Regions from separate parts of the Thermoanaerobacterium sp. PSU-2 genome, predicted to be linked through region 2. Evidence: riboswitches for the same ligand, from Rfam matches in the RefSeq annotation. Region 2 holds a riboswitch; the other holds the start of a gene.
What was found. Region 2 has a riboswitch for fluoride ahead of polX (DNA polymerase/3'-5' exonuclease PolX). Riboswitches for the same ligand answer to the same signal wherever they lie in the genome.
Positions count from the first base shown of each region.

Region 1 (4,949 bases), on a different contig from region 2:
ATCAATAGATGCCCCTAATACTCATTTTTTATTTGAAAGTATATTTTGCACTTGCTGTGTAGCCTGCTGCTGTTGATTCAGTTTGTTATTTGAATTTATATAATTCAATCTATTGTTTAGCATATTTACGTGCCTTTGCATATCTTGCTGCATCTGCTGAAACATCTGCTTAGCTGCTGGATCATCTGTCGCGCTGGCAAACTGCGCGTACGTTCCAAGTGCAGACTGTGCTGCAGCAACAGCCTTTTCGATATCGCTTTTTACAGTCATCTTTGTAACCTCCTTAATAAAATATTACCTTTTTTATTATTTCTATTAAGGAGATTATTTACACTTATAATTATTTGGAAATTTATATTACACGATATACTGCAACACAATAAGCAAAATCACTCCAGGTATGCCTAAAAAGCCTACAACTAAAGCTGTTATAGGATTTATGCCGACATATATTCCAAATGTCTTTCCAGCCATATTCATAAAAAACAAGACTAATGCTCCTACTACTCCATTTAAAATAAGCCTTATAAGAAATTTTCTCGGTACAACCAATAACCACCCAAGTATGTATAATAAAAAAAGTCCCACTACATATGCTATTATTATATTGTATTCAATGCTTAAATTCATAAAAATTCCCCCTTAATACATCCTATGATTATTATATTAAGAGGGGGACAAATTATGATATAAGCGAATTGAAATTATCAAAATTCACACCGTTTTCTTTAGCTTTTTTAAGTAAATAAGTATACTTCTTTCTCAATGACTCTATGTTGTAAATAGCTTGATCAATTAAGTCAGGATCTGTAACACTTTGAAAATACATTTCCGCATCTTTTAACTGTCTCATGGTGTTTTTCACTTCATCTATCAAAGCATCATTTTCATCATTTGTTTCTTCTTTTGTAGCTGATATCTCCCTAAAAATTTTATATAGCGTGCCCATATAATACCTCCTCATCCATATTATTGACAGTTATATGGATGAGTATACTTATTTGTTCACTTTTTGTATTTCTCTTATTATCTCCAGCGATTTCCCATCTACCTTATTTTGCTTGACCAATTTATAGATCACATCGATTGCTTCAATATGTGACATACCTTTTCTATAGGGCCTATCTTCTGTTAGTGCTTGGTATATATCGCAAACAGCCATAAGCCTTGAAATTTCATCAAGGTCTTCTTCAGTAAGTCCTTCAGGATACCCTGAGCCATCTAATTTCTCATGGTGATTTGCAGCCCACTCAGCTATATCATCAATTTCTCCTATCTCCCGTAGTATTTTTTTAGTAAAGTATGTATGAGACTTTATCGTCGTAAATTCTTCTTCAGTAAGCTTTCCTGGTTTGTCCAATATTTCATTTGGTATGGCCAATTTGCCTAAATCATGCAAAAGGCCTGCTATTTTCACCTTTTGAACTGTAATTTGATCGTATCCGGAAAGCATCGCTGCTTTATGTGCAATTTCAGATATGCCTTTTGAATGGTTGTACGTAAAATGACTTTTGTTATCAATTATTTTTGAAAAAACTTCGGCGATACTCTCAAGATCATCTATTCCAATCACCATAATTTCATTTCTTATGTACGGATTTAAGACATCAAACTGATTATAATTTTCATAATCCAGCCAAAACTTTTCTTGCTTCATTAGATCTTTAAACATGCTTACCAATAGAGGATTAAACGCCTTTTTGGATTCTAAATCAAGCCATTTCTTTATGTTTTCCCTTGTATCGTACTCATTGAGTTTCTTGGATATAATGCTGTACCTTATATCAAATTGATCAGCTAAATATATTATCTGTGCTTCTAAAGGAATAGAGTTTCCACTAAGATGGAAATGCCCACTTCCATCCCAATTTTCATGATGATACTTGATGATTTCGGAAAACTCATCCCCTTTAGGCATCCCTTTTACAAATTCACTTCCTTTAAGGGAATGCTTCCACGTGCTGTCATGGTTAATGTCCTCAACTACATCGCTTTTCCCTATATCATGCAAAAAAGCAGAATAAAAGATCTTATATTCTTCATCGTCTTTAACGCCAATATTTCGTGCCAGTCTTATGGCAACATAGGCAACTTTCCTGGCATGTCCGAAACTTCTTTTCTCCATCACATCTAATGATAGCGATAACGCTGAAAGCAATCTAAAATAGTCTAATATCAAAACCTCATACCCCCTCCTTCTATACTTCTATAATACATTATTTAAAACAAACTTCCAATATAGTATCCTAAAAAAGCGCCAATAAGTCCAACGACGACAGTAACAAATGAATACAAAAATGCATGTATATAATGTTTTTTGCGAAAAAGATCTATTGTCTCATGAGAAAATGTGGAATATGTAGTAAAAGCACCTATAAATCCTGTCATGATAAACAATTTTATATCGTCATTAAATAGATGGACAAGCTTAGGACTTGATAAAAAGCTTAATAATAAAGCGCCAGTAACATTTATGATAAATGTCTCTAATGGCACTACAAATTCCCTATTTTCTTTTATGTGCCTTGATATTTCATACCTCAATATTGCTCCAAAAACTCCTCCTAAACCTACTAACAGCATATTTAGCATCAATTTTCTTCACGCCCTTTAATCATTTTTGCAGTCTTATCTCCTAATTCAAATCCCATAAATGACATGATAAATCCTATAAATATTGATAGAAGCACATACAATATCGCAACAGCGATTTTCCCGTTTCTTATTAGATCCATAGTCTCTTTAGTAAAAGTGGAGAATGTAGTAAAAGCACCTATAAATCCTGTTGTAATAGCAAGTCTTATATTGAAATTTACATTAAATTCTTCAAGGGCTAAATTTGAAATATAGCTTAACAAAAATGATCCAAAGATATTAATAAAAAAGGTTTCAACGGGAAATACTGTATGCAATATACTTTGATAGTAAGTAGAAATTAGATATCTCAAAATTGCCCCAAAAAAACCACCAACACCTATATAGACGTATTCCATGTAAATCACCCTCCATTTTCATAAAACAGTAATAAATAAGCTCCTATTGAGTTAGTATACCCAATAGGAGCCATCAGCATCATTGCATTTAATGGTGAGCTCCATCACCTTACATCAACAATTATATCATAGATTTGTTTTTAAAGTAAATATTTTATATAAAATTTACATTTTATTTAAAGTGTCAATCTTATTAAGTAATTCTTGGTGTAATTTTTGCAATTCATCTATCTTTTTATGGAGATCTTCTATAATTAGCTCTGATTTTAAGTTAACTTTATAATCATTTTTAGAGCGAATTCTGTCTTTTGCTTCTTGCCTATTTTGGCTCATCATAATAATTGGAGCTTGAATTGCAGCAAGACATGATAAAATAAGATTAAGCAAAATAAATGGATATGGATCATAAGGACGTTTTAAAATAAAACTATTCGCAATGATCCAGGCAAAAAGCACAATTCCAAAACCTATTATAAAAACCCAGCTTCCGGCAAATTCCGCTAACTTATCTGACATTCTGTCTCCAAAAGTTAAATGCTTTTCATGCTCTTTTGAAACATCTTTAGCAACTTTCTCATTAATAATCATATGAATAATATCTTCTTCAATCATTTCAGAATCATCTATATCTTCTAATATAACTTTAATCAAGTCCTTTTTCGAAAAATTCTTTGTCATATTCATCCCTCATTTCATTGTAAAAATAAATATTGGTTAAAATTTTATGTTGATAGATATCAAACGCATTACAAGATTTAAATTTACTTTCCGTTAATTTAATGACGTGCATCATACTTTGTATAATTTTTATATAACTTCACTTTGTATTGTATTAACTTGTTTATTATCCACTTCATTGTCATCATGCAACACTTTGAAGAGACTTTCTATTGTACACATTTTTTTGTTTTCTAAACTTTCTATAAACCTGTTTATATCATTATCAAAAAGCTTGAAAACAGCCGCAAAAGTATTTCCATCATAAACAGACTCATTAAACGAAGCGCCATTATCAGTAAAAAATTTTAAAATATTTTTTATATTAAACTTGTAAAATGGTTTAAGTTTTATATAAAATACATCTGTAAAACTACCATTAAAAACTGAAATGCGTTTAGACGTATGATTCGTTTTTATATCATAATTCAATAGTATATCTATTAAATCTGCAACAACCGAATCACCTGTAGGCATTTGTCCTGCACCTTTTCCAATAAAAATTAGCTCTTTAAAACTGTCTCCTCTCAGTATAACAGCATTGTTTACATCACCAACACTTGCTAAAATGTTGCTATCTTCTATCAATATAGGCTCTACACTCGCATAGACGTTTCCTTTCTCGTATTTAGCCCATGCAAATGGTTTAATCTTGTATCCCAATTTTTCAGCATAATATATATCGTCATTTTTTATTTCATTTATACCATATCTCAATATTGAATTAGCAGAAACATCAGCATCGAATGCTTTTTTTATAAGAATCACAAGCTTATACAAAGCATCGAATCCTTTTATATCGTAATCCGGATTGCTTTCAGCATAACCTCTTTTTTGAGCTGATAAAAGTGCTTCATCATATTTCATTCCCTTTTCTGTTATTTGCGTCAATATGTAGTTTGTAGTACCGTTTATTATCCCTCCTACGAAATTTATTTCATCGGTTATTTTGAGCCTCTCAATTTGATGTATAATGGGGATTGCTCCAGCGACACTTGCTTCAAATTTCAAAAATACACCATTTTCATCTGCCATTTTTCTAAGCTCGTCTCCATATTTTGCTATTAACTCTTTGTTTGCAGTAATTACATGTTTTTTAGAAATTATCGCCTTTTTTACGTACTCGTAAGCAGGATCAATTCCTCCCATTACTTCAATTATTGCACTTATTTCGCTATCACACAAGATTTCGTTAGCATCAGTTGTTAGTATTTCATCTACACCATTAACATTTCTCGG
Region 1 covers NZ_MSQD01000012.1:85,771-90,719, reverse strand. Annotated here, with positions in the region: gene BVF91_RS10165 (DUF1657 domain-containing protein) at 22-270, opposite strand; gene BVF91_RS10160 (pro-sigmaK processing inhibitor BofA family protein) at 358-630, opposite strand; gene BVF91_RS10155 (DUF2508 family protein) at 683-949, opposite strand; gene BVF91_RS10150 (HD-GYP domain-containing protein) at 998-2,179, opposite strand; gene crcB (fluoride efflux transporter CrcB) at 2,221-2,592, opposite strand; gene crcB (fluoride efflux transporter CrcB) at 2,592-2,993, opposite strand; fluoride riboswitch at 3,051-3,111, opposite strand; gene BVF91_RS10135 (DUF1003 domain-containing protein) at 3,159-3,671, opposite strand; gene BVF91_RS10130 (homoserine dehydrogenase) at 3,801-4,949, opposite strand, start outside.
Region 1: another riboswitch for fluoride. It lies ahead of crcB (fluoride efflux transporter CrcB); the one in region 2 lies ahead of polX (DNA polymerase/3'-5' exonuclease PolX).

Region 2 (6,877 bases):
GATTGAAATTTAAAATCTATATAAATTTTCACTAAAATACCTATCAGATCTATCAGGAAATACTACAACTATATTTTTTGATTCCTTTTGCTTATTAGCCTGTTTTATAGCCGCAGCAAAGGCAGCGCCCGACGATGATCCTACAAATAATCCTTCTCTTTTTGCAAGTTCCTTAACATAATAAAAGGCTTCATCATCAGTTACCTTTTCGACATCATCTATTAAGCTTACATCCATAGTATCAGGTATAAAATCATTACCTATGCCCTCTATTTTGTAGCACTTTACTAAATCTCCTCCACCAATTATTGAACCAACAGGATCAGCAAGCACGCCTTTTACTTTAGGATTTTTCTCTTTTAAATACCTAACTACACCTGTGAACGTTCCACCAGTACCTGCTCCAGCAATAAACACATCTACTTTTCCATCCAAAGCATCATATATCTCTTGTCCTGTTGTTTCATAATGAGCCTTTACATTTGCCATATTTTTAAACTGGTTTGGAATATATGAGTCCTTAATATCCTTTGCTAATTCATATGCTTTATCCATCGCTCCTTTCATTCCAAGCTCTTTAGGCGTATTTACTATTTCAGCACCTAAAGCTTTCATTAATATCTGTTTCTCTACTGAAAATTTAGTTGGTACAACAAATATGACTTTATAACCTTTATTCAATGCTGCGAGTGCAAGGCCAATGCCCGTATTCCCTGCAGTAGGCTCTATTATAGTAGAACCTTTTTTTATTAATCCCTTATCTTCAGCATCTTTTATCATGTAATAGCACGTTCTATCTTTTACAGAACCACCAGGGTTCATGTTTTCTAGCTTGGCAAAGATATTTACATACGGAGGTATATCAAAATGAGTTATTTTTAGAAGTGGTGTCTTGCCAATTAAATCACTGATTCCCTCTGCATATTTCATGATTTCAACTCCTTATTGCATTTTTTAAATCCTCAATTAAATCCAGATAATTCTCAAGTCCAACTGATAATCTTACTAACTTATCGGTTATGCCGAGCTTCAATCTTTGTTCCTCTGGTATAGACGCATGTGTCATTTTTGCTGGATATGAAATTAGGCTTTCATATCCCCCGAGACTTTCTGCGAGTGTAATAAGTTTTACATTGTTTAATAATTTTAATGCCGTATCTTTGTTTTTTAACTCAAATGAAATCACGCCTCCAAAGCCATCCATCTGCTCTTTTGCAATATCGTATCCTGGATGTGTATGTAAACCAGGATAACAAACTTTTTCAACTTCAGGTTGTTCCAAAAGCCAATTTGCAATTTCTTTGGCGTTTTTCTCATGCCTTTCCATTCTAACGCTAAGTGTTTTTATTCCCCTAATCACAAGGTAAGAATCCTGCGGCCCTAAAATGCCACCAACTGCATTTTGCAGAAAATGAATTTTATGAGCTAATTCTTCACTATTAACAACCACAAGGCCTGCTACAACATCGCTATGGCCTCCAAGGTATTTTGTTGCACTATGAACAACTATGTCTGCACCCAATTCAATGGGTCTTTGGAAATATGGTGTCATAAAAGTATTATCAACTATCGAAAGTATGTTATATTCTTTAGCTATTCTTGAAATTTCTCTGATATTTGTAATTGTCATAAGAGGATTTGTAGGTGTTTCATAAAATATTGCCTTTGTATTTTTTGTTATACTATTTACAACATTATCTTTTAAAGACGTGTCTACAAATTTTGAAACTATGCCAAGCCTTTTAAAAACTTTCTCAAGTACCCTGAATGTTCCTCCATAAACATTATTTGAAACTATTACCTCGTCACCAGCATTAAAAAGCATCAAAACTGTCGATATTGCTGCCATGCCAGATGCAAAGGCAAAACCACCCTTTCCACCCTCTAGATCATTAATAAGCTTTTCTAATGATTCTCGTGTTGGATTGCCTGTTCTTGAATATTCATAACCTCTATCTTTTCCTACGGCATCCTGTTTAAACGTCGATGTTTGGTATATAGGTGTTGATACTGCACCTGTTTTTTCATCACCAAATATACCACCATGAATTAATTTTGTCTCCTTTCTCATCCTAAATCCTCCTTATTCTTTAATTCCTTTTGCTATAAATATTCCTGTTTTTGCTATCTCTCCTTTAGATGACACTGCAGTTGCATAAAGTCCTGTTTCTTTTACAAGTATTTCTTTAAAGTTACTATGAATAAGCCTTTTTTCTATATCTTCTAAATTAAATCCAAGCCATCTGTCGTACATTTCGAATCTTGCCCACTCACTACTGTGCTTCATAACATCTGTTAAGATCAGCATTCCGCCTGGCTTTAAAATCCTGTGTATTTCCATGATGCCTTTAAACGGATTTTCTACATGATGTAATACCATGTTTGAAAAAACTACATCGATAGAATCATCAATTATTGGTATTTGCTCCATACTTCCTTTTAAAAAAATTATGTTATTAATACCAGCATTCTCAGCAGTTTGTTTTGCATATTTAAGCATTTCATCTGAAACGTCGATCCCAACAACTTCTCTTGCATATTTTGATAATTCCAAAGCCATAAATCCTGACCCTGTACCAATATCTGCAACAATTAAACCGCCTTTATTTTTTATGTTAGATCTTTCTATTGCAATGTTTCGAATATCATCATCGAAGTATTTTTTTCTAATCTCATCCCATTCTCCCGCTATACTGTCAAAATATTCTATATAGTTCATATAGCACCTCCTAATTTATAGTATTCCGATATGAATACTTGGTTATAATTAAAATATCATTCTTCTTCTAAAATGTCAATAAAAAATTGCTTTTTTACAAAATTTCTTCAAGAAAAACATGAACTTCTCAAACTAAAAATTAACCCCCTCCTGTAATAAAGAGGGGAATTAATTTAAGATTTATTAAAAATTTTATTTAGCTCATCAAAATCATACGTATTAATCACATCTTTCGCTTCAAGCCAACCTTTACGAGCAATGCCAATGCCATATTTTACATCATCAAGCCCTTCTATCCTATGCGCATCTGGACAAATTGCAAATTTTACACCTTTTTCTTTTGCATATTTTATGTATCTCCAATCAATGTCCAATCTATAAGGGCTTGCATTTATTTCGATTATCTTCCCGTATTCAGCAGCACTATCTATAACTTTATACACATCAATGTCATAGCCGTCTCTTGCAAGGAGAAGTCTCCCTGTTAGATGTCCAATGATTTTTGTGTATTTATTTTTTATAGCTTTTATTATTCTCTCTGTCATGTCGTCTTTGCTCATTTTAAAGTTGGAATGAACAGATGCAATGACAAAGTCAAATCTTCTCAATATATCTTCGTCATAATCAAGTGAACCGTCTCTTAATATGTCAGATTCTATGCCTTTTAATATCTTTATATCAATATACTTGTTATTCAATTCATCAATTTCATCCAATTGCCTTAAAACATCTTCTTCTTTAAGTCCATTTGCATAAAATGCAGATTTACTGTGATCTGTAATACCAATAATTTTATAACCGCGATATCTTGCCGCATTCACCATCTCAGAAAGTGTATTTGTTCCATCGCTGTATATCGTATGTACATGAAAAACCCCTTTGATGTCTTTTTCATCTATTAATACTGGAAGTAACCCTTTTTCTGCTGCTTCAATTTCACCCATATTTTCGCGAAGTTCTGGAGGAATATACGATAAATTGAGATTATTAAATATCTCTTCTTCATCACGGCATTTAATAAGCAAATCATCTTTAAATAGACCATATTCATTTTTATTCCCATTTGCTTTGCCCTATGCCTCATAGCTGTATTGTGCTCTTTGCTGCCTGTAAAATGGTGCAATGCATATGGATATTCTTCATCTTTGACAACCCTTAAGTCTACATTTATGCCAGATCTCAATGTTATGCTAGTCTTGGTTTCACCCTTAGCTACAATATCCCTTATACCTTCATATTTTGTAAATACGTCCATGAGCTTCTCAGGATTATCACAGGTAGCAAGAATATCTATGTCTTTCACTATCTCTTTTCTTCGCCTTAAACTTCCAGCAATTTCGCATCTTATTATCAATCCACTATCAATAAGGTATTGTTTTAATGATGTGGCCTCTAAATATGCATCCATAAATAGATGCTTACCATTAAACTGTTTTATAAATTGTATACCTTCAAGGATTTTTTTCTGCGTCTTTTCACCAAATCCCGGTAATTCAACTAGTCTATTTTCATTACAGGCATATTCCAGCTCACCAACCGTCTTTATATCAAGTTTGTCATGCAATGTTTTTATCTTTTTAGGTCCAAGACCTGGTATTTTTAACATCTCAATGAGGCCTTCAGGTATCGACGCTTTAAGATTTTCATAGTATTCAAGTCTCCCAGTTGTAACAAGCTCAGTAAGTTTTTTATTAAGCGCATCACCTATACCCTTTACATCTTTTAATCTATCTTCTTTTGTTAATTTTTCAATATCGTCATCAAGGATTTCTATTGTACGGGCAGCATTATAATACGCTCTCGACTTAAAAGGATTTTCACCTTTTAACTCTAACAAAAGCCCTATTTCATTAAGTATATTTACAACAGTTTTCTTATCCACACTCATCACATCTCTATATTTTGATATTACCCAACCTAAATAATTGCCAATGTATTCTTAATATATTATATCATTTTAACTGTAAAACAAAAATAATAATATAAAAAAGCCGACAGCCATCTACATTATCAGTAGAAGCCATCAGCTTTTCAGCAATTTAAACGAGGGAGCTTCATCCTCTTTTTTGTTGTCAAATATATTATATCATTTTATCTTTCTATGTTAAAGTATCTTTTTAATCTTGATACAATGTCGTCGAGAGATATCTTTCTCCTGTATCAGGCAGCAATACGACTACCGTCTTGCCTTTGTTTTCTGGTCTCTTTGCAATCTGAGTCGCTGCGAATGCGGCTGCACCTGATGATATTCCAACTAATAATCCTTCAGATTTTGCCAATGCTCTTGATGTCTCAAATGCTTCATTGTTTTTAACTTGGTATATTTCATCAATGATTTCTCTATTCAAAACATCAGGTACAAATCCTGCACCTATACCTTGTATCTTATGTGGACCAGGTCTTCCACCTGATAGAACTGGAGAATCAGCAGGCTCAACTGCTACAATCTTTACATCAGGTTTCCTTGATTTCAAAACCTCACCGACACCTGTAATTGTCCCACCTGTGCCAATGCCTGCAACAAATATATCTACATTGCCATCAGTGTCTCTCCATATTTCTTCTGCTGTCGTCTTTCTGTGTATTTCTGGATTGACAGGATTTTTGAACTGTTGCGGTATAAATGCATTTCCATACTGCTTTGCCAGCTCCTCAGCCTTTTTTACAGCTCCAGACATGCCTTCTGGGCCAGGCGTCAATACTATTTCAGCGCCAAGCGCTTTAAGCAAATTTCTCCTTTCAATGCTCATAGTCTCAGGCATAGTCAATATTAATCTGTATTTCTTAGCCGCTGCAACAAAAGCCAGCGCTATTCCTGTATTGCCACTGGTTGGCTCAATAATAACAGTGTCTTTGTTTATAAGCCCCTTTTCTTCTGCATCTTTGATCATAGCATATCCGATTCTGTCCTTTACGCTGCTTAATGGATTAAAATACTCTAATTTTGCTATAAGCTTTGCTTCAAGATTATTTTCTTTATTGTAGTTTGATAATTCCAATAGCGGCGTATTGCCTATTAAATCCGTAAGGCTTTTTGCAATCTTTGACATTATATCCTCTCCTTTAAATTATACTATTCCGATTGGATTTTATGTAATTATTATATAGCAAAAAAAGCTTTTTGTAAATAACATTTTTTTAACTTTATTATACAGCAAATATAAAAAAATAACCGCATTAGCGGTTAAACATACATGAAAATATTAAGCTTCATATCCTGCGTCAATAATCGCTTTTTTCATGTCATCTATAGTAACTTTTTTAGGGTCGTATGTTACAGTGACATTAGCCTTATCCAAGTCTACTGTCGCTTTTGATACTCCATCAAGACCTTTTAATGCTTTCTCTACAGTCATTTTGCAATGGTTGCATGACATGCCTCTGACATCAATCGTGACAGTTTCACCTTTTGAACCAAACAAACCCATATTTAATCTCTCCTTTCATATACTCATAAGGGGTATTACCTATAAATAGTTTAATTTAACTACAGTTTAAAGTCAATTACTTCATGACACGTTTTTTTCTACTTTAATTTTCGTCTTAGAAGTCATTACCCGCAGTGAATACATTGGAACTTTTAATTTAAAATTCTTATATGTATTATCACCCATCATTATATCTACAAAGTATGATAGCACATTAGGAAAATATCTTACTGATTTTTCTATGAAATCCATGTTATTGTACGTAAATTGCGCTAATCTATATGCCCAACCAACATCTGGCACAACTTCTCTATTGAGTCTAAGAGTGTATTCATCCAATCCACATTCTCCACTGAAATGCTTTTTTAGAACATCAAATGATATGTCTGCAGTAAGCAAAGCATTGTATATTCCTTCGCCTGTAAATGGATCAGCAAGCCTTGTAGCATCTCCAATCAATATTATTCTATCGTTATTAAATACACCATCGCTCCCATCAGGAAACGACAACTGATGCCCGTAAATTTTGCAGTCTTTTATATTTCCGTCCACATTTTCCTCTATCATTTTAGATAACATTTCTTTTATGTCTGAAACTTTGTTTAAAAAAGTCCCGACACCAATAGACAATCTATCACCTTTAGGGAATACCCATCCATACCCATATCTTATTGCGTTGAAATCCACCACAACTTTTCCTTTTAATCCATCGATTAAGCTATTATCGACG
Region 2 covers NZ_MSQD01000004.1:6,756-13,632, forward strand. Annotated here, with positions in the region: gene cysK (cysteine synthase A) at 10-930, opposite strand; gene BVF91_RS04190 (bifunctional cystathionine gamma-lyase/homocysteine desulfhydrase) at 935-2,071, opposite strand; gene BVF91_RS04195 (class I SAM-dependent methyltransferase) at 2,084-2,719, opposite strand; partial or broken gene polX (DNA polymerase/3'-5' exonuclease PolX) at 2,893-4,601, opposite strand; fluoride riboswitch at 4,727-4,790, opposite strand; gene cysK (cysteine synthase A) at 4,837-5,769, opposite strand; gene copZ (copper chaperone CopZ) at 5,923-6,147, opposite strand; gene BVF91_RS04215 (geranylgeranyl reductase family protein) at 6,229-6,877, opposite strand, start outside.